DNA from 4 places in the Kocuria sp. WN036 genome. Region 3 is predicted to be linked to each of the others. Evidence: riboswitches for the same ligand, from Rfam matches in the RefSeq annotation. Region 3 holds a riboswitch; each other region holds the start of a gene.

Region 1 (7,615 bases), on a different contig from region 3:
GCCCTTGACGAGCACCAGGGTGCCGTGGGCGCGGGCCACGCGGTGGCCCTGCGCGAGGGCCTCGTCCCACGACGACGCCGTGTCCTCCCCGGCGAGCACGGCGAGCTCCTGCAGGTTCGGGGTGATCAGGTCGGCGAGGCCGAGCATCGCGCGCAGGGCGTCCTCGGCCTCGCGCTCCAGCAGGCGGCCCCCGGAGGTCGCGACCATGACGGGGTCCAGGACCACGACCGGCGGCCGGTGGGTCCCGAGCCACCGGGTGACGGCCTCGATGACCGGCACGGACCCGAGCATCCCGATCTTGACGGCGTCGATCTCGACGTCCTCGGCGACCGCGTCCAGCTGTGCCGAGAGGAACTCGACCGGCGGGACGTGGATGTCGCGCACGCCCACGGTGTTCTGGACGACGACGGCGGTGACGGCGCTCATCCCGTAGCCGCCCATCGCGGCGATCGACTTGAGGTCCGCGTGCTGGCCGGCGCCGCCCGTGGGGTCGGTGCCGGCGATGGCCAGGACGCGGGGCACGCGGGCGGTCACGGGGCCACCTCCCCGGCGGGCACGGCGGTGAAGGCCCGCAGGTAGCGAGCGGCCGCGGCGGCGGGGTCCGGGTCGGCGCAGATCCCGGAGACCACGGCCAGCCCCGCGGCGCCGGCGGCGCGCAGGCCGGGGGCGTCCTCGACCCGCACCCCGCCGATGGCCAGGCAGGGCAGGGCCGTGCGGGCCGCGGCGCGGGCGAAGCCCTCGACGCCCAGCGGCTCGGGGTGGTCGGGCTTGGTGCGGGTCGCCCGCACCGCCCCGACGCCCAGGTAGTCGACCGTCCCGGCCGGCAGCGCGGCGGCAGCATCGAGCTCCTCCGCCGTGGCGGCGCTGAGGCCGAGCACGGCGTGCGGGCCGCAGATCTCCCGGGCGAGCGCCACGGGCAGGTCCGACTGGCCCACGTGCACGCCGGCCACGGGGGCGCCGGCCGCGCGGGCGGCGAGGTACACGTCGGCGCGGTCGTCCACGAGCACGGGCACCTCCCGGCCCACGCGCTCGGCGACGGCCGTCAGCAGGGCGACGAGCTCGCGGACCGGGGCGTCCTTCTCCCGCACCTGGACCATGGTGGCTCCGCCGCGCACGGCGGCGGCCACGACGTCCGGGACCGCCCGGGGAGCGCTCAGGGCGGTGTCCGTCACCAGGTGCAGGGACAGGGCCGCGGGGTCGAGGCTCGGGCTCACCGGGCGACCTCCTCGCGCACGAGCTCCGCCCGGGCGGCGATCCCCTCCGGGGTGACGGCGTGCAGCCGGTCCAGCAGCGCCACGGCGAAGGAGCCGGGCCCGGCGGAGTCGGCGGCCGCGTCCTCGGCCGCGAGGGTGTACACCGTGGTGGCGGCCACCGCCGCGGCGGCCGGGTCCGTGCGCACGGCGGTGAACGCCGCCATGAGGGCACCCAGGGCGCACCCGCCGCCGGTGATGCGGGTCAGCAGGGGCGTGCCGTGCGGCACCCGGACCACCGTGCCGTCCGGGGAGCGCACGAGGTCCACGGGCCCGGACACGGCCACCGCCGAGCCGGCCCGCTCGGCGAGCGCAGCGGCGGCGTCCCGGGCCGCGTCGACGCCGTGGGTCGCGTCCGTGCCGCGGCCGCCGGCGCCGCCGGCGAGGGCGATGACCTCGGAGGCGTTGCCGCGCACGATCGCCGGCTCGAACCCGAGCAGGTCGCGGGCCAGCGCCGTGCGCACGGGCAGGGCACCCACCGCCACCGGGTCCAGGACCCAGGCCCGGCCCGCGCGGCGCCGGGCCCCGACGGCCTCATAGGCGGCGCCGCGCTGCTCGGCGGTGGGCGTGCCGGTGTTGACGAGGAGGCCGTCGGCGAGCTCCGCGAAGACCCCGCCCTCGCCCTGGATGTCGGTCATCGCCGGGGACGCGCCCACGGCGAGCAGCACGTTGGCGGTGAAGTTGGTGACCACGGCGTTGGTGATGCACTGCACCAGCGGCGCCGCGGCGCGCAGGTCCGCCAGGGCCGCGGCGGCGTCCTCGGCGAGCGCGGGGTCCGGCGGCAGCGGCCTCCCGGGTCCTGGTGTGCGGTCGGACGGGGGTACGGCATCGCGCATCTGCGACATCCCTTCGCTAGTACTGGCTAGATCAGGTTCGACGGGTGTGTTCTCAGCCGCTCGTGCGGCACCCCGTGTCTGGTGTCCTGCCAGTCTAGTCGTCGTGCGGGAGCCGGCACGGACCCCGCACGGGATCAGAACATGCCGTTGGCGTGCGCCATCCGCTCGGGCACCGGCTGCGAGACGCCCCAGTGCTCCACGATCCGGCCGTCGTCGAGGCGCCAGAGGTCGTAGCAGGCGACCGTTCCGGTGGATCCCCCGTCGCTGTTCCCTCCGGGAACGGCCTCCGCGACGGTCAGCACGAAGTTCCCCTCGCCGACCACGCGGCGCAGCCGCTGGTACGCGGGCTGCGGGCCGTCCGGCGTGCCGCCGGTGTGCTCGATGCAGCCCCGGGGGCTCAGGTGGTCCTGGACGGCGTGGCGGTCGCCCCCGACGAGGGCGGCCTCGACCCACTCGGCGGCGATGCGCTTGTTGCCCTGCGTCCGCTCGTGGTCCGTGACCGCGACGGGACCGTCGAGCTGGGGGCGGGCGCCGTCGGGGCCCGTGCGCAGGGCCTCGAAGACGTCCCAGTGCTCGGCGATCCGTCCGTCCTCCACCCGGAAGACGTCGAAGCCGACCAGCGGCTCCGGACCGAGCCCTTCGTACACCGAGTGGACGGCCACCGTCCCGTGGTCGTCGAGCATCCGGACCATGTCCACGCGGAAGTCCTCGGGCATGCTCTGCACGAACTGCCTGAGACCCTCGCGCCCGTCCGGCGCGAGCGGCGAGTGCTGGACGAAGTCCTCCGTGTAGTGACGGTCCACGGCCGACGGATCCCGGTGGACGAACAGTTCCGTGCCGGTGGTGCGGATGGTGTCTGCACTGGTCATGGCGATGCTCCCTGGAGCGGGCGGCCGCTCTCCCGGCGGACGGGACGGCGGCCCCGGGTGTGCTGTGGTGCGCACCACGGTACGCCGCCGCACGGAGGGCGGGCAGGCCGGGACGGTCCGTGACGGTCCGCGACGACGGAGGACCCCGACCGTGCCGGTCGGGGTCCTCCGTGGTGCTGCTCGGCGGGGCGGGTCAGCCCCGGTCGGCGGGCCGGCCGCTGGTGAGGTCCTCGGCCTTGACGCCGACGCCGACGACGGTCGGCGCCCGGCGGGAGGACTCCTCCGGGGCGCGCTGGGCGACGGTCTTCGCCTCGTGCCGGGCGCCCTCCGCGGCGGCCGCCCGGCCGGCGGTCACCTCGGCCTCGCCGGGCCGCGCCGCCGGGGCCGAGGCCCGCCGGGAGCGCCGCCGGGGCCGCACGGGCTCGACGTCCGCCTGCTCCGCGGCGACCGCCGCGGCGGGAGCGGGCGCCTGCCGCTCCGTGCGCTCCTGTGCCGTGCTCTCCTGGGCCGTGCTCTCCTGGGCCGTGCTCTCCTGGGCCGGGGCCTCCGCCGCGGCGGTGGCCCCCTCCGCGGCGTCATCCGCACCGGTGACCGCCTCGGCGGCGGCCTCCGGGGCGGCGGAGCCGGCGTCCGGTCCCCGCTGCCCGAAGACCTCCGCGAGGGAGTCCAGGCTCAGCGGCCGGGCCTCGGCGGGCTCGACGACCACGGCGTGGCCCTGCGGCAGCTCGATGACCTCGCCGTTGATGGTCAGGCGCGAGCCCTGCTCGCCCGGCGCCCCCTCGGCGGGGAGCTGCTCCGGGGCGGCGGGGGCGGTGTCCTCCCCCTCCTCCGGCTGCTGCTCGGCGGCGGTGTCCCCGCCCTGGCCACGTCCGCGGCTGCGCTTGCCGCGGCGCTTCTTCCGGGAGCGCCCCGAGCCCTCGGGCCGGGACTCCGCCGGCTGGGCGGCCTCCTCGGCGCGCTCCGGCTCGTCCGCGGCCGCCTCCTCGTGGTGGGTGGCGGCGGCGATCGTCGCGAACGCCGTCCGCGCGGCCTCGGCCTTGGCCTTCTCCGCGGGATCGGCCTCGGCGGAGCGCTGCTCCGTCCGGGCGGGCTGCTGCTCGCTGCGGCCCCCGCGGCCGCGCTTGCGCTCCGTGCGGTTCGGCCGCTGGTCGCGGGACTCGCTCGTGACGCCGCCGGAGCGGCCCTCGAGCGGCTGGTCGTGGACCACCACGCCGCGGCCGGCGCAGTGCTCGCACGGCTCGGAGAACACCTCCAGCAGGCCGGTGCCCATGCGCTTGCGGGTCATCTGCACGAGGCCCAGCGAGGTCACCTCCGCCACCTGGTGCTTGGTGCGGTCCCGGCCCAGGCACTCCACCAGCCGGCGCAGCACGAGGTCCCGGTTGGACTCCAGGACCATGTCGATGAAGTCGATCACGATGATCCCGCCGATGTCCCGCAGCCGCAGCTGCCGGACGATCTCCTCGGCCGCCTCCAGGTTGTTCTTGGTGACGGTCTCCTCGAGGTTGCCCCCGGAGCCGGTGAACTTGCCGGTGTTCACGTCGACCACCGTCATCGCCTCGGTGCGGTCGATGACGAGCGAGCCGCCCGAGGGCAGGAAGACCTTGCGCTCGAGTGCCTTCTGGATCTGTTCCTCCACGCGGTAGTTCACGAACAGGTCCTCGTCCTCGTCCCACTTCTTGAGCCGGTCGAGCAGGTCCGGTGCGACGTAGGTCACGTACGCCTCGATGTTGTCCCACGCCTCGTCGCCCTGGACGACCATGGTGGTGAAGTCCTCGTTGAAGACGTCGCGCACCGTCTTGATCGTGAGGTCCGGCTCCGCGTAGAGCATCTCGGGCGCGAGCGTCCTGGTCGACCCGGCCCGCTCCTGGATCTGCTCCCACTGGGCTCGCAGCCGGTTGATGTCGTGGGTGAGCTCCTGCTCGGAGGCCCCCTCGGCGGCGGTGCGCACGATGACGCCCGCCCCGTCCGGCAGACGGTCCTTGAGGATCTTCTTCAGCCGGGCGCGCTCCACGTCGGGCAGCTTCCGGGAGATCCCGGTCATCGACCCGCCCGGGACGTAGACCAGGTACCGGCCGGGCAGGGAGATCTGGCTCGTGAGCCGGGCGCCCTTGTGCCCCACCGGGTCCTTGGTGACCTGCACCAGGACCGAGTCCCCGGACTTCAGCGCGACCTCGATCCGGCGCGGCCCGCCCTCGAGCCGCGACGCGTCCCAGTTGACCTCGCCGGCGTAGAGCACGGCGTTGCGGCCCCGGCCGATGTCGATGAACGCGGCCTCCATGGACGGCAGCACGTTCTGCACCTTGCCCACGTAGACGTTGCCGATCAGGGAGTCCTGCTGGGTGTGCGAGACGAAGTGCTCGGCCAGGACGCCGTCCTCGAGGACGCCGATCTGGATCCGGTTGTCCTTCTGCCGGACCAGCATCTGCCGCTCGACCGACTCGCGGCGGGCCAGGAACTCGGCCTCGGTGATCACCTGGCGGCGGCGGCCCGTCTGGCGGGACTCGCGCCGGCGCTGCTTCTTGGCCTCGAGCCGCGTGGAGCCCTTCACGGCCACGACCTCGTCGACCGTGGCGGTCTCCGCGGCGCGGGGCGCCCGGACCCGGGTCACCGTGTTGGGCGGGTCGTCGTCGCTGCCGCCCACGAGCTCCATGTCGACCTCGCCGCGGCGGCGGCGCCGACGGCGGCGGCTGGTGGCGCTCCCGCCGGTCCCCTGGCCGGCCTCCTCACCCTCGTCGGCGAGCTCCGCCGTGTCCGGCTCCTCGGGACCGTCGCCCGGGTCCTCGGCGGAGGCGTTCTCCTCCTGCTGGCGGCGCCGCGCCTCCCGGCGCCGGGCGGCGCGCTGCTGAGCGGCCTCGCGCAGCTCGTCGAGGTCCGGGGCGTGGAACATGAGCGAGGTCGCCGTCACCGCGGCGGCCGGCGCCGTGCGCGGCTCCCCGTCGTCGTCGGTGTCCTCGTCGTCGGTGTCCGCGCCGTCATCGGAGTCCGCGCGATCGTCCCCGGCGGACGGGGCGGAGTCCTGCCCGGCTCCGTCCGGCGCGTCGGCGGCCGGGGCCCCGGGGCCCAGGTCCTCGGTCTCGCCGGCGGGCTCGACGCCCTCGGCGGCCTCCTCGGCACCGGGCGTGCCGGGCGCGGGGTTCGCGGGCGCGGCGGCCTCCTCGGCCACCGCACCGGGGCGCTCGTCGCCGGGGACCGCGGTCCCGGGCGCGACGTCGAGGGTGTCGGTCCCCGCGGCGTCGCCGGTGGCCGGCGCGGACAGCGCGGCCTCCACCGGCTCGCCGGTGGCCGGCGCAACCTCCGCCGGCTCGTCCGGGACCTCGCCCGGCGTGTCGGGTCCGGCCTCCGGGACGGTGTCCGGCGCGGGACGCGCGTCCTCCGACGGCTCCTCGAGCACGTGGCCCGAGACCTCGGGGGCAGTGTCCGGCACGGCCGGCGCGTCCTCCGACGGCTCCTCGGGCACGTGGCCCGGCACCTCGGGGGCGGTGTCCTGCACCGTTGCCTCCGCCACCGGGAGGTCCCGGCGGGCGTCGTGCGATGTGTTCTGCTGACCAGCGTCCAGGGCGTCCTGCGCCCCGGCCTGGTTCACCTGTTCGGCATCCATATACAGCTGTGCTCCTGCCGCGGTACGCCGTCCGTACCCGGTCCCCGCAGCTGCTTGGTCGGCGTATCGCCGGTGGGGGTCCACGCGGCGGCCAGAAGTCCTGTGCGTACCCGTCGCGTCCCGCACACCTCGCGAACGGGCGGGGACGGCAACGAGCCAGTCCGGGGCTTCGAGCCGCTGCTCACGAGGGCAACGGTCTTGGGCCGGCGGCGGACGCGCTCAATCCGATGAGAGCCGCGGGTCCTGCCGACCTGGGGTCGAAGTCCGACTGGGCCGAGATCCCGCGTACGGGCGGGCTCGACCGTGGCCAGTATCTCACAGACGCCCCGGTGCGGGCCGGATTGGGTCCGTCACGGCCCGCAACCCGCGGGCACGGGGCCGGGAGAGCCCCCGGGGAGCATCAGGGGGCATCGCCTAGGATCGGCGTGTGACTTCCACTCCGCCCCGCCTCGACGACTCCCCCGCCGTGTCCCGCGGCCCGGACGCCCGCGCCGACCGGCGCTGGGGCCTCGTGGCCCTCGTGACCGGGCTCCTGGGCTTCTACGGCGCCGCCACGCTGGTGTACGAGCGGCTCCAGCTCTTCCTCGACGCCGGCCACCGCACCAGCTGCGACATCAACTCGTGGCTGTCCTGCGGCACCGTCATGCGCACGCCCCAGGCGGAGGCCTTCGGCTTCCCCAACCCCTTTATCGGCATCGTCGCCTACGCGGTCGTCGTGGCCGTGGCGCTCGCGGTGCTGGCGGGTGCGCGGTTCGCCGCCTGGTACTGGTGGGGGCTGCAGATCGGGGTGACCCTCGGCTGGGTCTTCGTGCTGTGGCTGTGGTGGCAGACCACCTTCGAGATCAACGCCCTGTGCCTGTACTGCATGCTCGTGTGGGTGATGCAGACCGTCCTGCTGGTGCACACCACGACCCGCAACCTGCGCGGCGGGGTGCTGCCGGCGCCGGCCGGCGTGGCGCGCGGCGCCGAGCAGTGGGCGTGGTTCGTCTCCGCCGCCCTGCTCGTGCTGCTCTTCGGGACCGTCCTGGTCCGGTTCGCCGGGGTCATCTTCCCGGCCTGAGC
Region 2 (7,615 bases), on a different contig from region 3:
CGAAGCCGCGGGCCTCCATGGTGACCGACAGCCGGGTGGCCCGTCGCAGGGACTGCACCAGCAGTGTGAAGGCCTGGCCGCCGAACTCCCGCAGCGCGCCCACCGGACCGTGCCCGGACCCCGTCCCGCGCGCCCGCCGCGCCATCGCCAGGGTGGCCCACTCGGAGACCATCACCCCCACCAGCCGCAGCGCGGCCAGGGACGCGAGCACGAAGCGGGCCGGCAGGCGCAGCGTCTGGGCGAGGCCGTCGGCGAGGTCCGTGGGATCCGTGGTGAGCACCAGCATCAGCCCGGGCAGCGCCAGTGCCAGCCCGCGCAGAGCGATCGCCGCCCCCGCGGCCACCGAGCCGGACGAGATCCCGGTGACCCCCAGGTCGAGCAGCACCGGCCCGGTGTCCTCGGCGAGCAGGGCCGTGCCCCACCCGCTCACGAGCGCCGCCACGACCACCGGCCACGCCCGGCGCAGCAGCGCGAGCGGGCGCTGACCGGCCAGCGCCAGCAGCAGCACCTCGCCCAGCAGCACGGTCCCCGACGTCACGGGGTCCGCGCTGAGCAGCAGCACCACGGTCAGCAGCAGCGCCCCGGCCAGCTTGACCACCGCATTCGTGCGCCCCAGCAGGGAGGTCCGGGCCGACGGCGCGATCGCTGCGGCGCTCACCGGACGGGCTCCCGCCGGGCGGGGACGACCCGCACCGCGCCGGCGCCCGGCGCCGCCGGAGCGGCCGTGGCACTCCCGGCCGCGGCCGCGGACCGCACGGCAGGAACGGCCGGCGCCCCTTCCGCCGCCGGTGCCGTGCGAGCGGCGCGGCCCCGCTCGCTCGGGGTGCCCAGCGCCAGCACCTCGGCGCCGAGCGCCCGCACGAAGTCCTCGTCGTGGGTCACGGCGAGGACCGACGTGCCGGCGTCGACGAGCTCCACGAGCAGGTCCACGAGCTCCGCCCACGTCAGGGCGTCCTGACCGAACGTCGGCTCGTCGAGCACCAGCAGGTCCGGGTCCGTGGCGAGCACCGTGGCCACGGACAGCCGCCGCTTCTCGCCCCCGGAGAGGGTGAACGGGTTGGCGTCGGCCAGGTGCGAGAGCCGCAGCCGGCGGAGCAGTTCGTCCGTGCGGCGCTCCCGCTCGGCCACCGGCGTGCCGGCCAGCCGGGGGCCGAGCTCGAGCTCGGCCCGCACGGTGGCCCGCAGGAACTGGTGCTCGGGCTCCTGGAAGACCGTCCCCACACGGGCCACGAGCTCCCGGCCGCTCCACTCGAGCGGGTCGGGGCCCGCGCCTCGGTCGAGGACCGGGTGGGCCCGCACGGTGCCGCGCACGGGGGCGAGCAGACCTGCCAGCGTCAGCGCGAGCGTGGACTTGCCGGCGCCGTTCGGCCAGGTCAGGGCGAGCGCGCGGCCGCGGCGCAGGGTCAGCTCCACGTCGGCCACCGCCGTGGGGAGGTCCCGGCCCGCGGCGGCGTCGTCCAGCGGGCGGCCGCGCCGCCGCGCCCGCCGCCGGGCGCGCAGCTGCCGCGCCGAGGGCTGGCTGCGCGAGACGCCCAGACCGGTGGCGCTCAACAGCGGTGCGCCGTCCGTCCCGGAGCCGGCGGCCCGGGTTCCGGCGGGACCCCCGGCGGAACCGGCACCGGGCCCCGCGGCGGGGCGAGCGGGCGCACGCGTGGCCGGCACCCGGCCGGGCACCCACACCCCCGCGCCGCTGAGCTCGTCGGCCGCGGCGCCGAGCACCCGGCCCGGGGCGCCGTCGTGGGTGATGCCCCCGTCCCGGCCGAGCACGACGACGCGGTCCACGACCTCGGCCCACACGGCGACACGGTGCTCCACGACCACGAGCGTGGCGCCGCTGCGGTCGAGGCAGGACACCACCGCGTCGCGGACCTGCCGCACGCCGGCGGGGTCCAGGTTGGCGGTCGGCTCGTCGAGCAGCAGCAGCCCGGGGCTCATGGCCACGGCGCCCGCGAGCGCCAGGCGCTGCTTCTGCCCGCCGGACAGGGCCGCGGTGGAGTGGTCGAGGGGGAGGTCCAGCCCCACGTCGTCGAGCGCCGCGCGCACCCGCGGCCAGATCTGCTCCCGGGGCACCGCGAGGTTCTCGAGGCCGAAGGCGGTGTCGTCCCCGATCCGGGACAGCACCACCTGGGACTCGGGGTCCTGCTGCACGAGCCCGGCCCGGCCGCGCGCCTGCTCCGGCGGCATGCCGTCGAGCAGCAGCTCGCCGGAGGCGGACTGCCCGTCGTCGTCGTGGAGGACTCCCGCCAGGGCGTGCAGGAGGGTGGACTTGCCCGCCCCGCTGGGTCCCAGCAGGAGCACGCGCTCCCCCGGCTCGACCACGAGGTCCAGGCCGCGCAGCGCCGCCGCGTCCCGCCCGGGGTGGTGCCAGCCGAAGCCGCGGGCCTCGACCCGGGCCCCGCGGCCGGCGGGCACCACGGGGTCCGGGGTCGTGGGAGCCGTCATCGCCGCACGGCCCGCCCCGACGCGAGGCCCTGCAGCACGCCGGTGGCCGCGAGGGCCCGCACCACGGCCTGCATCAGCAGGCCCGCGAGCACCGCCCCGGAGACGGCCGTCAGGACCACGTAGACCACCTGGTGGCTCAGCGCCCACTCGTAGTTGTAGACGATGTTCTCGTGGACGCCGAGGAAGATCCCGCTCACGGCGCCCGCCACGGCCGCCACGAGGGCGTCGAACCGGCGGTACCGGAAGGCGGCGAAGGCCAGTTCCGCGCCGATGCCCTGGACGAGACCGGAGAGCACGACCAGCAGACCGAAGTGGGTGCCCAGGAAGCTCTCGATCACGGCGGCGAGCAGCTCGCAGAACAGCGCGGCGCCGGGCTTGCGGATGATCAGCCCGCCGAGCACGCCGGCCACGAGCCAGCCGCCGGCGATCAGCCCTACGGCGGGCGGGTAGGCGACCGCGGCCGTGCCGACCACGGGGTAGAGCAGGTTCGACCACGCCCAGAAGACGACCGCGCACACGGCGGCGAGGACGGCGGCCACGACGATGTCGACGACGCGCCAGGACGACGCGCGGGACGTGCCGGGGCGGCGGGCGGGGCGGTGGGTGGTGGTGTTCACGGTGGATTCCTCCTGGGCTCAGCGAGCCGTCGGTGCCAGGAGGGGACGGGGTTCCGCGGGCCGCGCCGGTGGCGCGTTCCCGGGGAAGCACCCCTGAGATGCTCGACTCCCTTCGCCGGTGCTAACCGGAGCAGGTTCGAGGGTCTGCGGCGATCCGCACTCTCAGCGCCGCGCCGGTCTCACCGGCGGGGCGCTCCCCTGTCGTTCAGTGGCACCGAGTCTACCCCTCCCCCGCCCGCCCCGTGCACTGCCGGCGCACGGCCGGTGAACGACGCAGGGGCCCGTCCGGCCGGACACCGGTGCGGTGTCCGGCCGGACGGGCCCCTGAGCGAGGTGCTCGCCGGGCCTCAGACCTCGGCCTGGCTCGAGGCCTTGGGGTTCGTCCGCGGCCTGTTCTCCATCTTCGCGATCTGGCGGGAGATGCCGACCTTGATGACGGTGCCCACGAGACCGGTGACGAGCGACCAGATGATGATGCCCGTCCAGGCCTCGTCCGGGTCCGGGTTCTTGGCGGGGGGCGGGTCGCCGGTGATGCGCGTCCACGCCGCGCCGAGCACCTTGTGCGAGAGCGCCACGCCGCCGAGCGAGAGGCCGGTGCCCACGAGTTCGAGGACCTTGGTGTTCATGGAGTGCTGCTCCTTGTCGTCCGAGGGGGACGCGGGTGCGCCCTGTCGATCCTGCCCAGCCTAACGCGTCCCCGGCGATCCGTCAGTCTGCTGTCCGTCCGCCCGCCGGCCGTCCGGGCTCGGCACCGGCGGTCCCGCGGCGACGCCCTCCGCGGAGCCCTCCGCCCCGCCCTCCGCGGCGCGGTTGAGGACCTTCTGCAGGTCGTCCTGGGTCAGCGTGGTCCGGTTCAGGTGCTTGGTGCGGTACGTCGAGCGTCCCACCATGTGCGCCGAGACGGGCACGGTGAGCAGCTGGAAGATCCAGCCGAGGGCGATGAGCGGGATCATGACGGGTTCGCGGTTCTCGAGGGCGACTGCCGTGAGCATGAGGAGCAGCCCGAAGACCTGGGGCTTGGTGCCGGCGTGCATGCGCGTCAGGAGGTCCGGGAAGCGGACCAGGCCGATCCCTGCGGCGAGGGACATGAGCGCGCCGACCACGAGGCACACGGCCGCGGCGGCGTCCAGGACAGTGTCCAGCACGGCGCTCACCGCCCGTGCTCGGCGGTCTGGGTGGCGAAGCGCGCCACCGTCACGGAGCCGATGAACCCGACCAGCGAGACGATCACCATGAGGATCAGGTTGTTGAGGTGGCCGTGGTAGGCCATGTCCACGGCGAGGGCGGCCGCGACGATGGCCAGCAGCACGTCCGTGGCCACCACACGGTCCAGCAGGGAGGGGCCCTTGGCGAGGCGGTAGAGGGTGCCCGCGGCGGCCGCGCTGAGCAGCACGGCCGCGACGGCCACAGCGATCTGCATCACGGGTGGTCCTCCTCGTGGGTGTCGGTGGGGGTGGATCCCGGGGCGTCCGCCGGGGACCCGGTGGGCACCTCGTCCCGGCGGCGGCCCACGATCTGCAGGCTCGCGGTGATCGGCGAGCTGAGCGCGGCGCTGTCCGGCCGGTCCGTGCCGGAGGCCCGTCCGCCGCCCCGCTCGGCCCGCAGGGCGGCGAGCTCCTCCGGGGTGCCCATGATCCGGATCCAGGCCGCCTCCACCCGGAGGGCGGACCGGCGGAAGTCCTCGGCCTCATGAGCGCTGCGGACGTTGAGCGCGTGGAAGTACAGCGTGCCGGAGGCCCGGTCCACCTCCACCACGAGCGAGCCCGGGATCAGGGTCATGGTGTGGCCGGTGGCCGTCAGGAGCAGGTCGGAGCGCGTGCGCAGCTGGACGCCGACCACGGCGTTGCGCGCGCGCGGGCCCACGAGGATCGCAATGAGCATCACCTCGAAGCTCGCCTTGGCGACCTGCCACACGAACGTCACGGCGAAGAGGGCGAACTGGAACGGGTTGAACCGGCCGGACAGCTGGACGGGCGGCAGGTAGAGCACCCAGGTGACGAGCAGGGCCAGGACCAGTCCGACCAGCAGGTTGCCGGGGCCGAAGTCGCCCCAGAGGGCGCCCCACACCACCACGAGCCACACCAGCAGCGGCAGCTCGACGAGCAGGGAATTCTTGGGGCGGGTCACGGGGCCTCCTCCACGACGGGCCGCGGCGCGGACGCGGGGTCCAGCACGGCCTCGACGTAGCGCTCGGGGCGGACGAGGTTCTCCGCGGCGTTGTCCGCGAGCTGGAACAGCGGCCCGGCGAACACGGTCAGGGCCACCCCCGCGGCGACGAGGGCCGAGGCGCCGCCGAGCATCGAGGGGGACATCAGGCGCACGTCGCCCTTGCCCGCGAAGCGGCCCGCCTGGTCGTCGACGGCACCCGAGGTCAGCAGGAACCGGGAGCCGGCGGGCACCGGGGCCAGCAGGATGGGGTCCGGGTACTCCGCGTCCTCCGGGGCGCGCAGGAACACGCGGTTCCACACCCGGATCATGGCGAGCAGGGTCAGGAGGGACACCGCCACGGAGCCGGCGACGAGGGCGTAGGCCAGCCCGTCGCCCTGGTCCACGCCGGCCTGCAGCAGACCGGTCTTGCCCAGGAAGCCGGAGAACGGCGGGATCCCGCCGAGATTGAGCGCGGGCACGAGGTAGAGCAGCGCGAGCAGCGGCGAGATCTTGGCCATCCCGGCCAGCCGGTCCACGTTGGTGGACCCGCCGCGGCGCTCGATCAGCCCGGCCACGAGGAACAGGCTCGTCTGGATCACGATGTGGTGGGCCACGTAGTAGACCGTGGCGGAGAGCGCCTCCTGGGTGCCCACGGCCACCCCGAAGATCATGTACCCGATGTGGCTGATCAGGGTGAAGGACAGCATGCGCTTGATGTCGATCTGCGCGAGCGCGCCCAGGATGCCGACCACCATGGTGAGCAGCGCGACCCACATCAGGAGGTCGTCGAGCCGCTCCCCGGGGAAGAGCACGGTCTCGGTGCGGATGATCGAGTACACGCCCACCTTGGTCAGCAGGCCGGCGAACACGGCCGTCACGGGCGCGGAGGCGGTCGGGTAGGAGTCCGGGAGCCAGAAGGACAGCGGGAAGACCGCGGCCTTGATGCCGAACGCGATGAGCAGCATCAGGTGCAGCTGCATCTGCGTCCCCACCGGCAGGCCCTCGAGCTTGACCGAGAGATCGGCCATGTTGATGGTGCCCGTGGCCGCGTAGATCATCGCGATGGTGATCAGGAACAGCACGGAGGAGATCACCGAGACCACCACGTAGGTCACGCCGGTGCGGATCCGCTGCACGGTCCCGCCCATCGTCATGAGCACGTAGGACGCGGTCAGCAGGATCTCGAAGCCCACGTAGAGGTTGAACAGGTCCCCGGCGAGGAAGGCGTTGGAGACCCCCGCCACGAGGATCAGGAAGGAGGGGTGGAAGATCGAGATCGGCCCCTCCTCGTCGCCGTCGGCCACGCCCTGCCCGCTCGCGTAGACGAGCACGGCGAGGGAGACGACCGTGGAGACCACGAGCATCAGGGACGAGAGCTGGTCCACGACCATGACGATGCCCCAGGGCGCCTCCCAGCCGCCGAGGTGGACGGCCTGCGGGCCGAGGTTCCACGTGGTGCCGAGGATGAGCGCCTCGACCGCGAGGGTGAGCACGAGCGAGCCGATGGCCACGGTCCGCTGGAGGGCGTTGCGCCGCAGGAGCAGCAGGCTCAGGGCCGCGCCGAGGAACGGGATGATGACGGCCAGGGGGGCCAGCTGGGCGAAGTTGACGGTCACCGCCTCCCTCCCCACTCGTCGACGCCGCGCACGCCCGGGGTCTCCAGGGACTCACCGGGGTCCTGGGGCCGCGGGGCGTCGTCGAACTCCGTGGTGTCGGCGGGGACGTCGGCGTCGTCCTCCATGTCGTAGGAGGACTGCCGCGCCACGCGCCGGTCCTCGACGTCGTCCTGGATCTCGTCCCGGCGCCCGAGGACCCAGGACCGGTAGATCATGCCCAGCAGGAACGCGGTGACCGCGAGGGAGATCACGATGGCGGTGAGGATGAGGGCCTGGGGCAGCGGGTCGCTGTAGTCCTCCGCGGCGATCGACCCCTCGTACAGGGGCGCGGAGCCGGCGGCCCCGCCGGCGTGCAGGATCAGCAGGTTCGTGCCGTTGGTCAGCAGCATCAGCCCGAGCAGCACGCGGGTGAGCGAGCGCTCGAGCAGCAGGTACACGCCCACGGCGTAGAGCACGCCCATCACGACCAGCAGGGTCAGGTTCACGGTCATCGCTGCTCGTTCCCTCCGTCGGTGCGGATCCGGGCGATCGCGGTCGGCGAGGTCGCGGAGGCCGCCGCGGTCGCTCCCGCGGGGGCGCCGGCGGCCACCTTCCGCTGCCGTGTGACGCGGATGCGTGTGCCGCGCCCCGGGGTGCGCCGCCGCCGGCGGACCGCGTCCTCCTCGATCCGCTGGTCGATCCGGCCGCCGAGGGAGCGCAGGATGTCCAGGATGAGCCCCACCACGATGAGGTAGACCGCGATGTCGAAGATCAGGGCGGTCACGAACTTCTCCGCCCCGAAGAGCGGCAGCT
Region 3 (7,615 bases):
TGTGCCGGGGCAGCTTGAGGAACAGGACGGCCCCGGCCAACGCGAGCAGCCCGAGCGGGATGTTGATCCAGAAGACCCAGCGCCAGCCGGGCCCCTCGGTGAAGAAGCCACCGAGCAGCGGCCCGGCCACCGAGGACACCGCGAACACCCCGCCCATGACGCCCATGTACCTGCCGCGCTCCCGGGCCGGGACCACGTCGGCGATCGCGGCCTGGGAGAGGATGATCAGCCCGCCGCCGCCGAGACCCTGGATCGCGCGAGCCGCGATGAGGACCTCGATGGTGCCGGCGAGCGCGCCGACCACGGAGCCGGCCATGAACACCAGGATCGCGCCCAGGAGCAGGGGCTTGCGGCCCATCAGGTCCCCGAGCTTGCCGTACACGGGCATCATGATCGTCGAGGCCAGGATGTAGGCCGTGATCACCCACAGCATCTCGTCGACCCCGTTGAGCTCGCCCACGATCGTGGGCAGCGCCGTGCTGAGGACGGTCTGGTTCAGCGCGGCCAGCAGCATGGAGAGCATCAGGCCGACGAAGAGCAGCGCGAGGTGCCGGGAGCCGGAGCCCGGTGCGGCGCGGTGGGCGGGGGCGCGGGTCATGCGAGCTTCTCCTGGAGACGGTGGAGGAGGGTGAGCGCCGACTCGTGGTCCTCGGTCGGCAGGCCGTGCGCCGGGGAGTAGCCCTCGGCGGTGATGGCGAAGCGCAGCGGGACGCCGCCGAGCAGGACCAGCATCCGGGCGACCTCGTCCACGCGGTGCTCACCGATCCCGGCCGACCACGCGGGGTCCCGGGCCAGCAGCTCCGCGAGGGTGTGGCGCACCAGGGCCTCGGCCTCGAGCATCAGCTCGTGCCGGCGGCGGCCCAGGCTCGGGTGGTCCAGCAGCAGCCTCCGGCGCCGCTCGGCGTCCCGTCCCGCGTAGGCGCTGCGGGAGACGGCCAGCAGCAGGCGCGAGACCTGGCCCAGCAGGTCGTGCTCGAGGGAGAAGCCGTCCAGCAGCTCGGGGTCCAGCGAGGGGGCCCGCATGCCCAGGACGGCGTCCTCCTTGGCGGGGAAGTAGTTGAAGAAGGTCCGCGGGGAGACGCCGGCCGCCGCGGCCACGGCCTCCACCGTGGTGCCCTCCACCCCGTGCTGCACCGCGAGGGCGGCGGCCGCCTCGTGGATCGCGGACCAGGTCTCTGCCTTCTTGCGGGCGCGCAGGGTGGGAGGGGAGTCGTCATTCACGCCCATATTTTTGCACTTCTGCAAGTTTTGCACAACTGCAATATTTTCCGGGATGCCCGCCGGGGCGGCCGGGCCCGCCCGGCGGTGCCGGGCGGGCCCTCTGGCTCAGTCCTTCAGGGGGTCGTGGCCCCAGTTCATCAGGGAGTAGCGCCACCGGGTCTCGCGCACGTCCCCGTCGGGGCGCTGGGCCAGGTGGCGGTGGACGTAGCCGACCACCTTGCGCATGTGCTCGTGGTCGGCCTCGGTGCGCTCGCCCTTCGGCTTCTGCAGGATCTCCACGATCCGGCGCCCGGAGCGGTGGCCCACCGACTCCCCGCCGTCGTCCTGGCCCACCGAGGTGGACTCGTCGGTGTCCAGCCACGTCGACAGCTGCTTTGCGGTCATGTTGACGGCCTCGTCGAAGTCCTTGCCGGTGGTGTCGTCCTTCTCGCCCATGCCCTGCTCCTCGCTCTCGGACCGGGCGGCCGCCGTGTCGCCGCACGCCCTCGGTGCCCGGGCGCCCCGGGCACGAGGCCCAACCTACCGGCGGGCCGGGGTGCCGGTGAGCACCCGCCGGTGTCGAGCACGGCGCCGCCGGCGGGCGGGCGCGGACGCCGCGCCGGGCCGGGACTACGCCGCGACGCCCACCTGGATCAGGGTGTTCCAGGGGTCCTCGAAGCGCAGCACGGCGCCGTCGTGCCGGGTGGGGATCCGGTGGTCCGCGAGCCGGGACGCCAGGGCCGCGACGTCGTCGGCGTCCGGCAGGTCGATGTTGACCTGGCCCAGCCCCAGCGACGCCGCACGCGGGCCGGCCCCGGCGCTCTGCCAGGTGTTGAGCGCGATGTGGTGGTGGTAGCCGCCGGCGGCGATGAACAGGGCGGAGCCGATGTCGCTCATCACCTCGAAGCCCAGCACGTCCACGTAGAACTGCCGGCCCAGCGGGATGTCACCCACCTGCAGGTGTACGTGTCCCAGGGTGGCCGGCGGCGCCGGGGGCCGCCCGCCCTGCTCGGCCAGGTGCTCCTGCAGGAAGCCGTTCGGGTCCAGTGGGTTGGAGGCCAGCGTCAGCAGGCCGGTGGGCTCCCGCCGCCACGTCTCGCGGGGACGGTCCGTGTAGAGCTCCACCCCGTTGCCCTCGGGGTCGTCGAAGTAGAAGGCCTGGCTGTAGAGGTGGTCGGCGCTGCCGGTGAAGGAGCGGGGCGCCACGGTCGCCACGGACGCGAGCGCTGCGGCCAGGGCCGGCTCGTCGTCGAAGACCACTGCGGTGTGGAACAAACCGGCCTGCCCGCGGCGGGCCGGCGGGAGCTCCTTGACCTGGCGCAGCCGCACGACCGTCCGGCCGTCCCGGCCCAGGACCGCGGTGTCCCCGGCGTGGGCGAGCACGTCGAGGGTGACGGCGTCCGAGTAGTAGGCGACCATCGTGTCCAGGTCGGAGACCAGCAGCTCCACCGCGCCCATCCGGGTGTCCGCGGACAGCAGGTCCTCGGCGGGGCGCTTCGTCAGGCTCTGGGGAGCGGGGTTCTGGGGAAAGATCGGCATCGCGGGGTTCTCCGTCGGCAGGGGCGGCGCACTGGTTGATATGTCCCCAAGAATAGCCCCAGAAGCTTTCCTGTGCAAGTAAATGATGGTGCGGTGGGCTCAGAGGATGAAGATCAGAGCGGCGATCACCGCCAGGATGCCCAGGAAGACGAACCCCCACGCCTTGAGGTTGTCGGAGTCGTCCTCCACGGGTTCGGCCGGGCGCGGCGGCCACCCGCCGGGGCCGGGCCCGAACACCGGCCCGGAGGCGCCATGGGTGCTGGCGCCCGGTGCTCCGGGCCGCTGGTCCCCGGGGCCGTACCCGGGGGTGCCGTATCCCGGACCGCCCGGGCCGGGTGCCCCGGGTCCGGGGTACTGGCCCGGAAGCGGCCCTGGCGGCGGCGGGGCCGGGCTCGCGGGGCTCACCCCCCACTGGGGGTTCTCGGGCGAGCCCGCCGGAGGGGCGCCGGGCGGGGGCGTGGCCGGGCGGATGCCACCGTCGGCGGCCGGGCCGGCTGCGGAGGAGGACCCCGCGGTCGGACCCGGCGCCGGTGGAGCCGCCGGCGGCAGGGTCTCGCCCGAGAGCACGGGCCCGTCCTCGCGGTGGCCCCGCTCCGCCTCGTTCAGCAGGGTCACGAACTGCTCGAGCGGCTCGGACCCGTCGTGCTCCCGCGCCAGGAAGCGCTCGGCGCGGCGGCGCACCACCTTGTAGACGCGCCCGTCGTCGGGGATGCCCAGGTCCCGGGCGGCCCGCGCCACGGCCAGCGGGGGCTGCTCCGGCAGGGGGTTGGTGCCCCACTCCAGGAGCCCGGTCAGCAGCGGGCGCTCGAGCACGGCGGCCAGGGCCGCCCGGGCGCCCGGCACCCGGGTCAGCTCCAGCAGCCCGCTCGGCGGCGCGGACGGGCACCCCGGCACGTCGCTGGGCAGCCGGGCGGCGCGCTCCAGCCAGAAGGTGTCGCCGAAGAGGGTGGCGAGCAGCACGGCGGCGGCGAGCCGGTCGTCGCTCGGGGCGGCGTCCTCCGGGAGGCCCTGCTCCCAGTGCGTTCCGAGGGCGCGGCGGGCGGGCTCACCGGCCAGCCGGACGCGCAGCTGCGCGTCCTCCGGACCGCGGGCGGTCTCCGCGGGGCGCTCCACCGCGTGCCGCACCTGGGGGTCGAGCTCGGGGTCCATGGGCCACCTCTCCGTCGTCGTCCTGCGTCCATGCTCTCAGAACGTGCTGGACGGCGGCGGGGAGCCGACGGTGAGGCGGGCGGGGGACCGCCCCGGGCTCAGGCGGGGAGCAGACCGCGCAGCTGCCCGGCGGCGGTGCGGGGATCGGAGGCCTCGGTGACGGCGCGGACGACGACGACGCCGCGCGCCCCGGCCTCCAGCACCTGCGGGAGCCGCGGCTCGTCGATGCCGCCGATGGCGAACCACGGCACGGGCAGGACCTCCGGGTCCGCGTCCAGCCGGGCCTCCGTCAGCTCGGCGACCGCGCGGACGAACTCCAGCCCGGTGGCCGGGCGCCCCGGCTTGGTGGGCGTGGCCCAGACGGGCCCGGTGCAGAAGTAGTCGACGTCCGGGTCCTCGAGCGCCGCCGTGGCCTGTCCGAGGTCGTGGGTGGAGCGCCCGATCAGCACGTCGGGGCCCAGGAGCCGCCGGGCCTGGACAGGGCTGAGGTCGTGCTGGCCCACATGGAAGACGTCGGCGCCCACGAGCGCGGCGATGTCGGCGCGATCGTTGACCGCGAACAGGGCGTCGTACTCGGCGGCGACCCGGCCCAGCAGCTCCAGCGCGGCGATCTCCTCGTCCGCGTCGATGCTCTTGTCCCGCAGCTGGATGACGTCCGCGCCACCGGCACAGACCGCGTGCAGGAAGTCCTCGAGGTCGCCCCGGTCCCGGCGGGCGTCCGTGCACACGTACAGCCGGGCGGCGAGGAGGCGGGCCGTCCGGGTCTCTCGCAGGGAGGACTCGGCGGGGGCGGAGGCGTCACGGGTAGGGTGGGTCACACGCTGATGATAGGTCAGCGGTTCTGCGGGAGCCCCACCGGGGGCTGAGAGGGCGTCCAGCGCCGACCGCCACACCTGATGCGGGTCATGCCGCCGGAGGAAAGGACGTTCCCTGTGACTGCCGCGCACCCTGCCCCCACGACCGCGCCCCACCCGCTGGTCGACCGGCCCGAGCACGTCCGCGCCGACGTCGCCGTCGTCGGCGCCGGGGTGATCGGCCTGGCCACCGCCTGTGAGCTGCGCCGCCGCGGCCGCTCGGTGGTCGTGGTGGACCCCGAGCCGGGCTCCGGCGCCAGCCGCGCCGCGGCCGGGATGCTCGCCCCGGTGAGCGAGGTCCAGTACCAGCAGGAGCCCCTGTACCCCCTCATGACCGCCTCGGCCGCCGAGTACCCGGGGTTCGTGGCCGCCGTCGAGCAGGCCGCCGGCGGGACGGTGGGCCACCGGGCCACCGAGACCCTCGTCTGCGGCGTGGACGCCGCGGACCGGCAGGCCCTGGCGGATCTCCGCGCGCTGCAGGGGCGCCACGGCATGACGGTGGAGCCGCTGACCCTGCGCGCCGCCCGCACCCTCGAGCCGGCCCTGAGCCCGCGGCTGTCCGCGGCGTTCCGGATCCCCGACGACCACCAGGTGGACCCGCGCCGCCTCGTGGCCGGGCTGCTCGCGGCCCTCGTCGCCCCGGAACTGCCCGACCTCCCGGAGCTCCCGGAGCCCGCCGGGCTCCCGGCCGCGCGCGACGGCGGACCGACCCGCCTCGTCCACGACCTCGCCACGGGGCTGCGCCGCAACGCCGAGGGCGCGGCGACCGGCGTCCGCCTGGCCGGCGGCGGGATGGTCTCCGCGACCTGGACGGTCCTCGCCCCCGGCGCCGGGCTCGGCGAGCTCGAAGGGCTGCCGGAGGACTGGCACCCGCCGCTGCGGCCGGTGCACGGGGACATCCTGCGCGCCCGGGTCCCCGCCGGGGCGCCGGAGCTGCTCGGGCGCACCGTCCGCGGCCTGGTGCACGGGGTGCCCGTCTACCTGGTGCCCCGCGCCGACGGGACCGTGGTGATCGGGGCGACCTCCCGCGAGGACGACCTGACCGGTCCCAGCGCCGGCGGCGTGTTCCGGCTGCTGCGCGACGCCCAGGCGCTCGTGCCCGGCGTCGCCGACCTCGAGCTGGTCGAGGTGCTGGCCCGCGCCCGGCCCGGCACCCCGGACGACATCCCGTACCTCGGCCGGGTTCGCGACCCGGACGGATCGCCGGTGCCGGGGCTCGTGGTCTCCACCGGCTACTTCCGCCACGGCGTCCTGCTCGCCCCGCTGGCTGCCCGGCTCGCCGCGCAGCTGGTGGACGGCGGGACCGGAGCCGATCCGGCGGCCGACGCCGAGCACCTCGCCACCACCGACCCGCACCGCTTCGACCGCCCCGTCGAGGCCCGTCCAGGGGATCCCGCGCCGGCCGCCGCCGGGCCCGGGCCCCGGAGCAGGAGCACCCGATGACCGCCATCACCCTCAACGGCCGCCCGCACCGCGTGGCGGCGGAGGCGACCGTCGTCGACCTCGTCGCCGAGACCGTCGACCGCCCCCTGGGCCCCGACGGCGCCCCGCTGGACGGCGGGCGCCTCGGCGTGGCCGTGGCCGTGGACGCCGCGGTCGTGCCCCGCAGCCGCTGGCGGCGGACCCCCGTGGCGGAGGGCCAGTCCATCGAGATCATCACCGCCGTCCAGGGAGGCTGACGTGACCGCCCCGCACCCCGACCCCCTCGTGCTCGACGGCATCGAGCTGAGCTCCCGGCTGATCATGGGCACCGGCGGCCTGAGCTCGCTGCACACTCTGGAGCAGGCGCTGCTGGCCTCCGGCACCGAGCTGACCACCGTGGCCCTGCGCCGCTACGCCCCCGGCCAGGGCGACTCCCTCTTCGCGCTGCTCGAGCGCAACGACATCCGGATCCTGCCCAACACCGCCGGGTGCTACACCGCCCGGGACGCGCTGCTGACCGCCGAGCTCGGCCGGGAGGCCCTCGAGACGAACTGGGTCAAGCTCGAGGTCATCGCGGACGAGGACACGCTGCTGCCCGACGTCGTGGAGCTCCTCGACGCCACCGAGCAGCTCGTGGCCCGCGGCTTCAAGGTCTTCGCCTACACCTCCGACGACCCGGCCGTCGCACGCCGCCTCGAGGACCTGGGCGCGGCCGCGGTGATGCCCCTGGGCGCCCCCATCGGCACCGGGCTGGGCATCCTCAACCCGCACAACATCGAGCTCATCGCCTCCCGGGCGTCCGTGCCCGTGGTGCTCGACGCCGGGATCGGCACCGCCTCCGAGGCCGCCCTGGCCATGGAGCTGGGCTGCGACGCCGTGCTGCTGGCCAGCGCCGTCACCCGCGCCCAGGACCCGGTGGCGATGGCCACCGCGATGCGCCACGCCGTGCTCGCCGGCCGGCTCGCCGCCGGTGCCGGGCGCATCCCGGCCCGCCGCCACGCCCAGGCGTCCTCGTCGATGGCCGGGCGGATCGACACGGACGCCGCCGGTGCCGGGCCGGCTGACGGCCCGGCGGACGTGCCGCGCGGGGACTGGGCGCCCGTGGGGGAGCGGCCGTGAGCCCGCTGCCCCCGCTCGTGGAGCCCGGCCCCGAACTGACCCGCGAGGAGCTCGAGCGCTACGCCCGGCACCTGACCCTGCCCGGGATCGGGACCCTCGGCCAGCGGCGGCTGCGGAACGCCCGCGTGCTCGTCGTCGGCGCCGGGGGGCTCGGGTCCCCGGCCCTGCAGTACCTCGCCGCGGCGGGGGTCGGGACCCTCGGGATCGTCGACGACGACGTGGTGGCGGTCTCCAACCTGCAGCGCCAGGTGGTGCACACGACCGCCGACGTCGGCCGCCCCAAGTCCGTCTCCGCCGCCGAGGCCGTCACCGCGCTCAACCCGCTGGTGGAG
Region 4 (7,615 bases), on a different contig from region 3:
GTAGCCCATGGGCAGGAACGCGCTCGCCCCCGCGGCGTCGTTCGGGACGATGTCGAAGAGGTTGGCGGCGTCGAAGTGCGGCACGAGCGCGACGACGGTCACCCCCAGCGCGAGGACCGCGACCACGGTGATCCCGAACATCAGCTTGAGCGCCTCGCCCACCCCGTACATGTGGATGCCCATGAACACCAGGTAGGTCACGAGGTACACGGGCCAGGAGTTGGTGATCCCGAACAGGCCCAGCGCCTCGATGTAGCCGCCGATGAACGTGGCGATCGCCGCCGGGGCCACGGCGTACTCGATGAGCACGGCCATCCCGGTGGCGAAGCCGCCGAGGGGGCCGAGCGCCCGGCGGGCGAAGCCGTACCCGGCGCCGGCCGTGGGGAGGGTCGAGGAGAGCTCGGCGAGGCCGAAGACCATGCAGGTGTACATGAGGCCCATGAGCACGAAGGCGATGAGCAGCCCACCCCACCCGCCCTCGGAGAGCCCGATGTTCCAGCCGGAGAAGTCCCCGGAGATGACGTAGGCGATGCCCAGGCCCGCGAGCAGAACCCACCCGGCGGCGCCGGAGCGGAGCTGGCGGTGCTGGAAGTACTCGTCGGTGCGGGTGGGCTGTGCTGGGGATTCGGGCATGGGACGATCCCTCCGGGATTCCACAAAGGTCTGAAAACAGACGTTTGGCGCGAGTGGTCACAGTCTGTGGGCTGCCCCGTGCCCCGTCAAGACCCCGCGGGGCGCGGCCGGGCGGCCGCCGGGCCGGGCACGGACCGCGTCGCGGTGGAGCCGGCCCCCCGGATGCCGCAGAATGGTGGGCATGAACCAGACCACGTCCTCAACCACTGACCGCCCCGGCCCCGCCCGCTCCTGGGCCCTCATCGCCATCACGGCGGGCTTCCTCGTCTCCGCCGCCCTGATCATCGCGGTGGGCGTGGTCGCCATGGACCTCACCCACTAGGGCCTCGGCCGGCCGTCCCGGCCGGAGGCAGCGGCGCGCCGTCCGGACCGGGCGGCGCGCCGCTGCTGCTCGTGGCCCCGCCCGGAGCGGTGGGCGGGGCCCCGCCGGAGGCGGTCCCCGGGGACCGTGACACCATGGGCGCACGTCGCACCGCAGGGAGGAGCGCCACCGTGAGCGATCCCGTCCAGCACCCCCGCATCCGGCCCGTGCGCCAGGGCAACGCCTTCGAGGAGGCCGTGGAGCGGATCCTCGACTCGATCCGGCTCGGCCTGTTCCGCCGGGGCGAGCGGCTCCCGCCCGAGCGGGAGACCGCGGCGATGCTCGGCATCTCCCGCGCCACGCTCCGGGAGGCCCTGCACGAGCTCCAGGTCGCCGGGGTCCTGGAGGTGGTCCGGGGCCGGTACGGCGGGACCTTCGTGACCGGTCGCACCGCCCTGCCGGACGAGGCCCTCCCCCCGGTGGACCCCGCGGACGTCGAGGACGTGCTCGTGTTCCGCGCCGTGGTCGAGCCCGCCGCGGCGGAGCTGGCCGCGGCGGCGTCCCTCAGCGCGGCCGCCCGGGAGCACCTGCTCGCGTGCCTGCGGCAGGTCGAGGAGAGCGCCCCGGAGGACTACCGCCCCGCCGACGCACGCTTCCACATCGCGGTGGCCGAGCTGGGCGGCTGTCCCAGCCTGGTCCGCGCCGTCGCGGAGGTGCGCTCGCGGGCCAGCGACCTGCTGGACCGGATCCCCGTGCTTCCGGTCAACCTCGAGCACTCCGACCGTCAGCACCGCGAGCTCACCGACGCCGTCCTGGCCGGCGACGCCCCCGCCGCCCGGGCCGCCTCCCTCGCCCACCTGGAGGGCACGGCCGCGCTGCTGCGCGGTTTCCTCGGCCACGCCGGGCAGTCCGACGACGACGCCCCCGGGGACGACCGCGGCCCGGTGTGACCCGCCGCCGCGAGAAGAACGGGCCGGGCTGCGGGGCCGGTGCTTATACTCGTCCGCAGTGACACGGGGTGCCGGCGCCGCACGACGAGCCGGCTGAGATGACACCCGTCGAACCTGATCCAGTTAGGACTGGCGAAGGGATGTCCTGCCGGGACCGGCCGTGGCCGGCCCGCGTCTCCTCGCCCTGACCCCGGGGAGACCCATGCAGATCGCAGAACAGATCGTCCTCGTCACCGGCGGAGCACGAGGGCTGGGCCGCAGCGTCGTCGAGGCCTTCGCCGCCCAGGGCGCGAGGGTCGTGGTCAACTACCGCGCGTCCCGGACGGCCGCGGAGGAGCTCGTCGACCGGTACGGCCACGAGCGGGCGGTGGCGCTGGCTGCCGACGTCACCGACGCGCAGCAGGTCGCAGACATGCTCCGCGCGGCCCGGGAGCACTTCGGCTCCCCCGTCACCACCGTGGTCAACAACGCGCTGGCGGACTTCTCCTTCAACGGCGACGCCCGCTCCTCCGCGGAGGACATCCGCTGGGAGGAGTTCCACGCCCAGTTCGCCGGCAGCGTCCGCGGGGCGCTCAACACCGTGCAGCAGGCCCTGCCCGGCATGCGGGAACGGGGTTTCGGCCGGGTCGTCAACGTCGGCACCAACCTGTTCCAGAACCCCGTGGTCCCGTACCACGACTACACGGCGGCGAAGGCCGCGCTGCTGTCCCTGACCCGCACCCTCGCCAAGGACCTCGGCGCGCACGACGTCACGGTCAACATGGTCTCCGGAGGTCTGCTGCGCACCACCGACGCGAGCGCCGCCACCCCGGACGAGGTCTTCGACCACATCGCCTCCGCCACGCCCCTGGGCCGGGTCACCACCCCGGCCGAGTTCGCCGACGCCCTGCTGTTCTTCGCCTCGCCGTGGGCGCGCTCGGTCACCGGGCAGAACCTGGTGGTCGACGGCGGGCTGGTCCTCGACTGATGGGGGCCGCCGTGACCGCGCCGCGACAGCTGCACCTCAACGCCTTCCTCTTCGGCGCGGGCCACCACCAGGCGGCCTGGCGGCACCCGGACTCCCCGCTGGAGCGGCTCGGGGACATCGCCCACTGGGAGCGCCTCGCCCGCACCGCCGAGCGCGGCCTCCTCGACGCCGTGTTCTTCGCCGACGGGCACAGCGCCGGTGACGTGGCGGACGGACCCCGGTGGTTCCTCGAACCGCTCACGGCCCTGTCCGCGATGGCGCGGGCCACGGAGCGGATAGGGCTGGTCAGCACGGTCTCGACGACCTTCTGGACGCCGTTCCACGCCGCCCGCCTGCTGGCCTCGCTCGACCACATCAGCCGCGGGCGGGCCGGCTGGAACGTGGTCACCTCCATGTTCGACGCCGAGGCGCGCAACCACGGTCTCCCGGGAATGCCACCGCACGCCCAGCGCTACGCGCGGGCGGCAGAGTTCATCGACGTGACCCGTCGGCTGTGGGACTCGTGGTCCGACGACGCCCTGATCGGCGACCGGCAGGGCCTGCATGCCGATCCCGAGCGGGTGCGCCGGATCGACCACGCCGGCGAGCACTTCCGCGTGGACGGCCCGCTGACCGTGCCGCGCCCGCCCCAGGGGCGTCCGGTCCTGTTCCAGGCGGGCGCCTCCGGGCCGGGCCGGGAGCTGGCCGCCCGGCACGCCGAAGGGGTCTACGCCGTGGCCTACGACCTCGAGAGCGCGCGGGAGTACCGCGCCGATCTGAGGCGGCGCGTCGCCGCGGCCGGACGGGACCCGGAGGGCGTGGCCGTCATGCCGGGCCTGGTCGCCTACGTGGGCTCCACCGAGGAGGAGGCCCGGGCCAAGCAGGCGGAGGTGGACGCCCTGCTGCCCTCGGAGCAGTCCCTGGCCCAGCTGTCCGCGTTCGTCCAGCAGGACTGCAGCGCCTGGGAGCTGGACGCCCCGGTCCCGGAGCTGCCGCCGCTCGAGGGCTTCACCGGGCCGCAGGGCCGGTACGCCACGATCCTGCGGATCGTGGCGGTCGAGCGGCCCACGGTGCGGCAGCTACTGGGCCGGCTGGCCGCCGGGGGCGGGCACTGCACGGTGGTCGGCACCCCGGAGGCCGTCGCGGACCGGATGGAGCGCTGGTTCCGCTCGGGCGCGGCCGACGGCTTCAACCTCATGCCGCCCCGGCTGCCGGACTCCCTCGACGACTTCGTGGACCACGTGGTCCCCGTCCTCCAGCGCCGCGGACTCTTCCGCACCCGGTACACCTCGTCCACGCTGCGCGGGCACCTGGGGCTGCCGCGACCCGGCGGCGCTCAGTGACGTGCTGCGGCGTCTGTTGCGGCGGACGACCCCGGCACCCCGGGACGGTCGGTCAGCACGTCACGGACCGGTCGGCGCAGGCTGTAGGGGAGCTTCGGACCGCGACCCGCCTGTGTCCTGTCCGGCCGGTCAGACGAACAGCGCGGTCACCCGCGTGAGGGTCATCGTCACTCCGTAGGCGAGCGGGACCCCGACGAGGACCCAGCCCAGTGCCAGTCGTGCACGGCTCATGTCATGCCTCCTTCGGGGAGAGCTCGGTGTCGGACGTGCGCGGGGACTCGGTGCCGGCCTCCCCGGAGGCCTCGGCGCCGGACGCCGCGGTCCGGCGCTCGGGCTCGTGGTACTTGGCGTCCACGGGCTTGACCAGGAGGTTGGCGACGAAGCCGACGACCAGCAGGCCGACCATGGTCAGCAGCGCCGGCTGGTACGCCTGCGCTGTGAGCTCCCCGGGGGTGCCCTGGGCGTCGAGGAACGCGTTGACGATGAGGGGCCCGGCGATGCCCGCGGCGGCCCACGCCGTGAGCAGGCGGCCGTGGATGGCCCCCACCTGGAAGGTCCCGAAGAGGTCCCGCAGATAGGCCGGCACCGTGGCGAAGCCGCCGCCGTAGAACGAGATGATGACGAAGGCCAGCAGCACGAACAGCAGCGTGGAGGTTGAGCCAAACAGCGCCAGCACGGTGTAGAGGACCGCCCCGACACCGAGGTAGACCATGTAGATGCGCTTGCGGCCCAGCACGTCCGAGGTGGTGGACCACACGAAGCGCCCGCCCATGTTGCCGATGGACAGCAGGCCCACGAAACCGCCGGCCACGGCGGCCGTCACGAGGGAGGCGCCGTCCGCCTGGCGGAAGAAGTCCTGGATCATGGGGGCTGCCTGCTCGAGGATGCCGATGCCGGCCGTCACGTTGCAGAACAGCACGATCCACACCAGCCAGAACTGCCGGGTGCGGATGGCGTTGCGGGCCGAGACGTGGTTCTTGGTGACGAGGGCCTTCGACTCGACCTTCGAGGGCTCGAACCCCTCGGGCTTCCAGTCCTCCGCCGGAACCTTGATCGTGAACGCGCCGAAGAGCATGTAGGCGAGATAGACGACCGCGAGGGTCAGGAACAGCTTGCCGACGGCGTTCCCGCTCGCCACCCAGCCCTCGGTGCCGGAGTTCGGGTCGTAGAAGTTGAGCAGGGCCGCGGAGAGGGGGCTGGCGATCAGCGCGCCGCCGCCGAAGCCCATGATCGCCATGCCCGTGGCGAGCCCGGGGCGGTCGGGGAACCACTTGATCAGCGTGGAGACGGGCGAGATGTAGCCGATGCCCAGGCCGATGCCGCCGATGACCCCGTAGCCCAGGTAGACGAGCCAGAGCTGCTCGGTGAAGATGCCGAGCGCGCCGACCAGGAACCCGCCGGACCACAGCAGCGCCGCAGTGAACATGGCCCTGCGCGGCCCGCCGGTGTCCACCCACGTCCCGAAGACGGCGGCGGACAGGCCCAGCATGACGATGGCGATGGAGAAGATGATGCCGATCTGGGTCAGGCTCGCGTCGAAGTGCGCCACCAGCGCGTTCTTGTACACGCTGGTGGCGTAGGCCTGACCGATGCACAGGTGCACCGCGAGGGCGGCCGGCGGTATGAGCCAGCGGTTGAATCCCGGTGGTGCCACCGAGTGCTGCCGATCAAGCCATCCCATGCCCCGACTCCTCATCTGGTGCGGACACTGCGCGAAGGGCGCGTCCGGGACGGAATTCGCACGTCCCGGACGCGCCCAAGGGTGAAGCATGTCACACGGACGGGAGAACTGGAAAGCAACCTGCCGACCGGCCGCGCCGGAGCGGGCCGGAGCGGGCCGGAGCGGGCCGCTCATCCTCCGCGCAGGGCCCGCCACGCACGCCGCCAGAAGGCGAGGAAGCCCTTCTCCGCCACGACCTGCTCGAGCCGTTCGATCTGCCGGGTCTGGGCGCGGACCACTTCCAGGAGCTCGTGCGCGAGCTCCTCGGCGGCGTCCAGCCTCCGGTGCAGGGCGCCGGCCTCCTCCGCCGCGGCCCGCCGCAGGTAGAGCGGCAGGCCGATCCCGTTCTCCGCGCTCCACTGCCTGAGATGGCGCTCGCGCACCGCCGCCTCGCCCCGCGCCAAGGCGCGCCCGTCGGTCCGGTCCCGCCGGGCGGTCGGGCGCGCGGGGAGCAGGCCCACGGTGAACGTCTCCAGGAAGCGGAGCACGAACTCCCAGCGCTCCGCGGCGCCGATGGTCTCGTCGTAGTCGCCCAGCACCCCGTGCACCGCGCGCCGGTACAGGAACGGCGCGTCGACCGCGGTGCGGTCGCCGTCCAGCACGTCGGTGAGGGTGAGGGCCTCCCGGTCCGTCGGCACGAGATTCCGTCCCGGCCGACCGGCCGGTACGTCTCGGCCGGTCCCGGGCGGATTCTCGGTTGGCACCACGACCCCGTCGTCGGTCACGAGGGGATCCTCGAGGTGCGCCACGGCGCGCTGCAGGAGCTCGGGCGACCAGGGCTCCGAGCCGTCGTGCAGGACGACGAGTTCAGACTCCCCTGCCCGCAGCCCACGGTTGGCGGCCGCCGCGGCACCGAGGGCCCTGCGGTGGTGGAGGACCGTCGCGCGCCCCGCGAGCTCGTCCCGGCGCGGCGCCAGGACCGCGTCCACCTCGGCGGGGTTCCCGCCGTCGTCCACGAGGACCAGTCGCCAGTCGGTGAACGTCTGCGCCAGGAGGTCGTCGACGGCCCGGCCCAGGCGCGCCGGGGCGCCGTGGTGCCGCAGCAGGACCGCGACGGTGGGCCGTTCGGGCGGCACCGCGGGAACGGTGTACCGGCGGCGGAGGGCACGCACCACCGGGGCACCGACCCCGCGCGGCGCCGCCACCGTTCCCACCGCGGGCCGGGCCTCCTGCCCGCGGAGCGCCCCGGCCACGTCGTCCCACCACCGGGCCGCCGCTTCCCGGACCGCCGGCTCGGCGTCCGCCAGCGCGGCGCGCACCGCCCCCCGGTGCTCCACGGCCTCCGCCGCCCACTGCTGGACGGCCGCGCGGGTGTCCCACGCCACGTCGCCGGGGGTGAGCAGCGCCGCCAGGGGAACGACGGCACCTTCCAGCCCCCAGCGGCTCAGCACGCCGTTCATGTCGTCCGTGGAATATTTGTCCGGGCCCACCGGGAGGACGACGGCCCGCGCCGCGAGGCCGAGGGCCGCACCGCGGGAGCAGGTGGTCAGGACCCAGTCCGCCCGGAGCGCCTCCGTGCCGGCCTCTCCCGGAGCCGCACGCACCCGGTGGACGTCGTCCGGCAGCAGCGCGGCCACGTCCGCCGCGAACTCCTCGTCGGCCGGGGCGCCGCCGCATGCCAGGAGCGTGACCGCTGCGCCCGTCCGGTGCACCAGGGCGTCCAGCAGGGCGGCGAGCACCGGGGCGAGCCGCTCCGCCGGGCAGGGACCGGCCGGCCGCCGC

The links. Region 3 has a riboswitch for thiamine pyrophosphate ahead of CK505_RS07945 (FAD-dependent oxidoreductase). Riboswitches for the same ligand answer to the same signal wherever they lie in the genome.
Region 1: linked by a shared signal. The riboswitch ahead of thiM (hydroxyethylthiazole kinase) and the one ahead of CK505_RS07945 (FAD-dependent oxidoreductase) in region 3 are both predicted to bind thiamine pyrophosphate.
Region 2: linked by a shared signal. The riboswitch ahead of CK505_RS04550 (ECF transporter S component) and the one ahead of CK505_RS07945 (FAD-dependent oxidoreductase) in region 3 are both predicted to bind thiamine pyrophosphate.
Region 4: linked by a shared signal. The riboswitch ahead of CK505_RS00945 (3-oxoacyl-ACP reductase) and the one ahead of CK505_RS07945 (FAD-dependent oxidoreductase) in region 3 are both predicted to bind thiamine pyrophosphate.

The regions. Positions count from the first base shown of each region.
Region 1 is NZ_NSKF01000006.1:62,341-69,955, forward strand. It holds gene CK505_RS05795 (bifunctional hydroxymethylpyrimidine kinase/phosphomethylpyrimidine kinase) at 1-534, opposite strand, end outside; gene thiE (thiamine phosphate synthase) at 531-1,214, opposite strand; gene thiM (hydroxyethylthiazole kinase) at 1,211-2,086, opposite strand; TPP riboswitch at 2,078-2,171, opposite strand; gene CK505_RS05810 (nuclear transport factor 2 family protein) at 2,221-2,955, opposite strand; gene CK505_RS05815 (Rne/Rng family ribonuclease) at 3,149-6,553, opposite strand; gene CK505_RS05820 (vitamin K epoxide reductase family protein) at 6,981-7,613, shown strand.
Region 2 is NZ_NSKF01000004.1:91,797-99,411, reverse strand. It holds gene CK505_RS04560 (energy-coupling factor transporter transmembrane protein EcfT) at 1-658, opposite strand, end outside; gene CK505_RS04555 (ABC transporter ATP-binding protein) at 655-2,442, opposite strand; gene CK505_RS04550 (ECF transporter S component) at 2,439-3,059, opposite strand; TPP riboswitch at 3,150-3,269, opposite strand; gene CK505_RS04545 (DUF4235 domain-containing protein) at 3,407-3,685, opposite strand; gene mnhG (monovalent cation/H(+) antiporter subunit G) at 3,746-4,204, opposite strand; gene CK505_RS04535 (monovalent cation/H+ antiporter complex subunit F) at 4,210-4,482, opposite strand; gene CK505_RS04530 (Na+/H+ antiporter subunit E) at 4,479-5,186, opposite strand; gene CK505_RS04525 (Na+/H+ antiporter subunit D) at 5,183-6,823, opposite strand; gene CK505_RS04520 (Na(+)/H(+) antiporter subunit C) at 6,820-7,314, opposite strand; gene CK505_RS04515 (Na+/H+ antiporter subunit A) at 7,311-7,615, opposite strand, start outside.
Region 3 is NZ_NSKF01000009.1:111,725-119,339, forward strand. It holds gene CK505_RS07915 (MDR family MFS transporter) at 1-598, opposite strand, end outside; gene CK505_RS18670 (TetR family transcriptional regulator) at 595-1,221, opposite strand; gene CK505_RS07925 (DUF3140 domain-containing protein) at 1,327-1,656, opposite strand; gene CK505_RS07930 (VOC family protein) at 1,831-2,739, opposite strand; gene CK505_RS07935 (hypothetical protein) at 2,839-3,888, opposite strand; gene thiE (thiamine phosphate synthase) at 3,987-4,616, opposite strand; TPP riboswitch at 4,722-4,825, shown strand; gene CK505_RS07945 (FAD-dependent oxidoreductase) at 4,821-6,185, shown strand; gene thiS (sulfur carrier protein ThiS) at 6,182-6,421, shown strand; gene CK505_RS07955 (thiazole synthase) at 6,423-7,283, shown strand; gene moeB (molybdopterin-synthase adenylyltransferase MoeB) at 7,280-7,615, shown strand, end outside.
Region 4 is NZ_NSKF01000001.1:199,796-207,410, forward strand. It holds gene eat (ethanolamine permease) at 1-633, opposite strand, end outside; gene CK505_RS18335 (hypothetical protein) at 815-955, shown strand; gene CK505_RS00940 (FadR/GntR family transcriptional regulator) at 1,126-1,884, shown strand; TPP riboswitch at 1,939-2,042, shown strand; gene CK505_RS00945 (3-oxoacyl-ACP reductase) at 2,087-2,851, shown strand; gene CK505_RS00950 (LLM class flavin-dependent oxidoreductase) at 2,851-4,173, shown strand; gene CK505_RS00955 (OFA family MFS transporter) at 4,406-5,854, opposite strand; gene CK505_RS00960 (glycosyltransferase) at 6,025-7,615, opposite strand, start outside.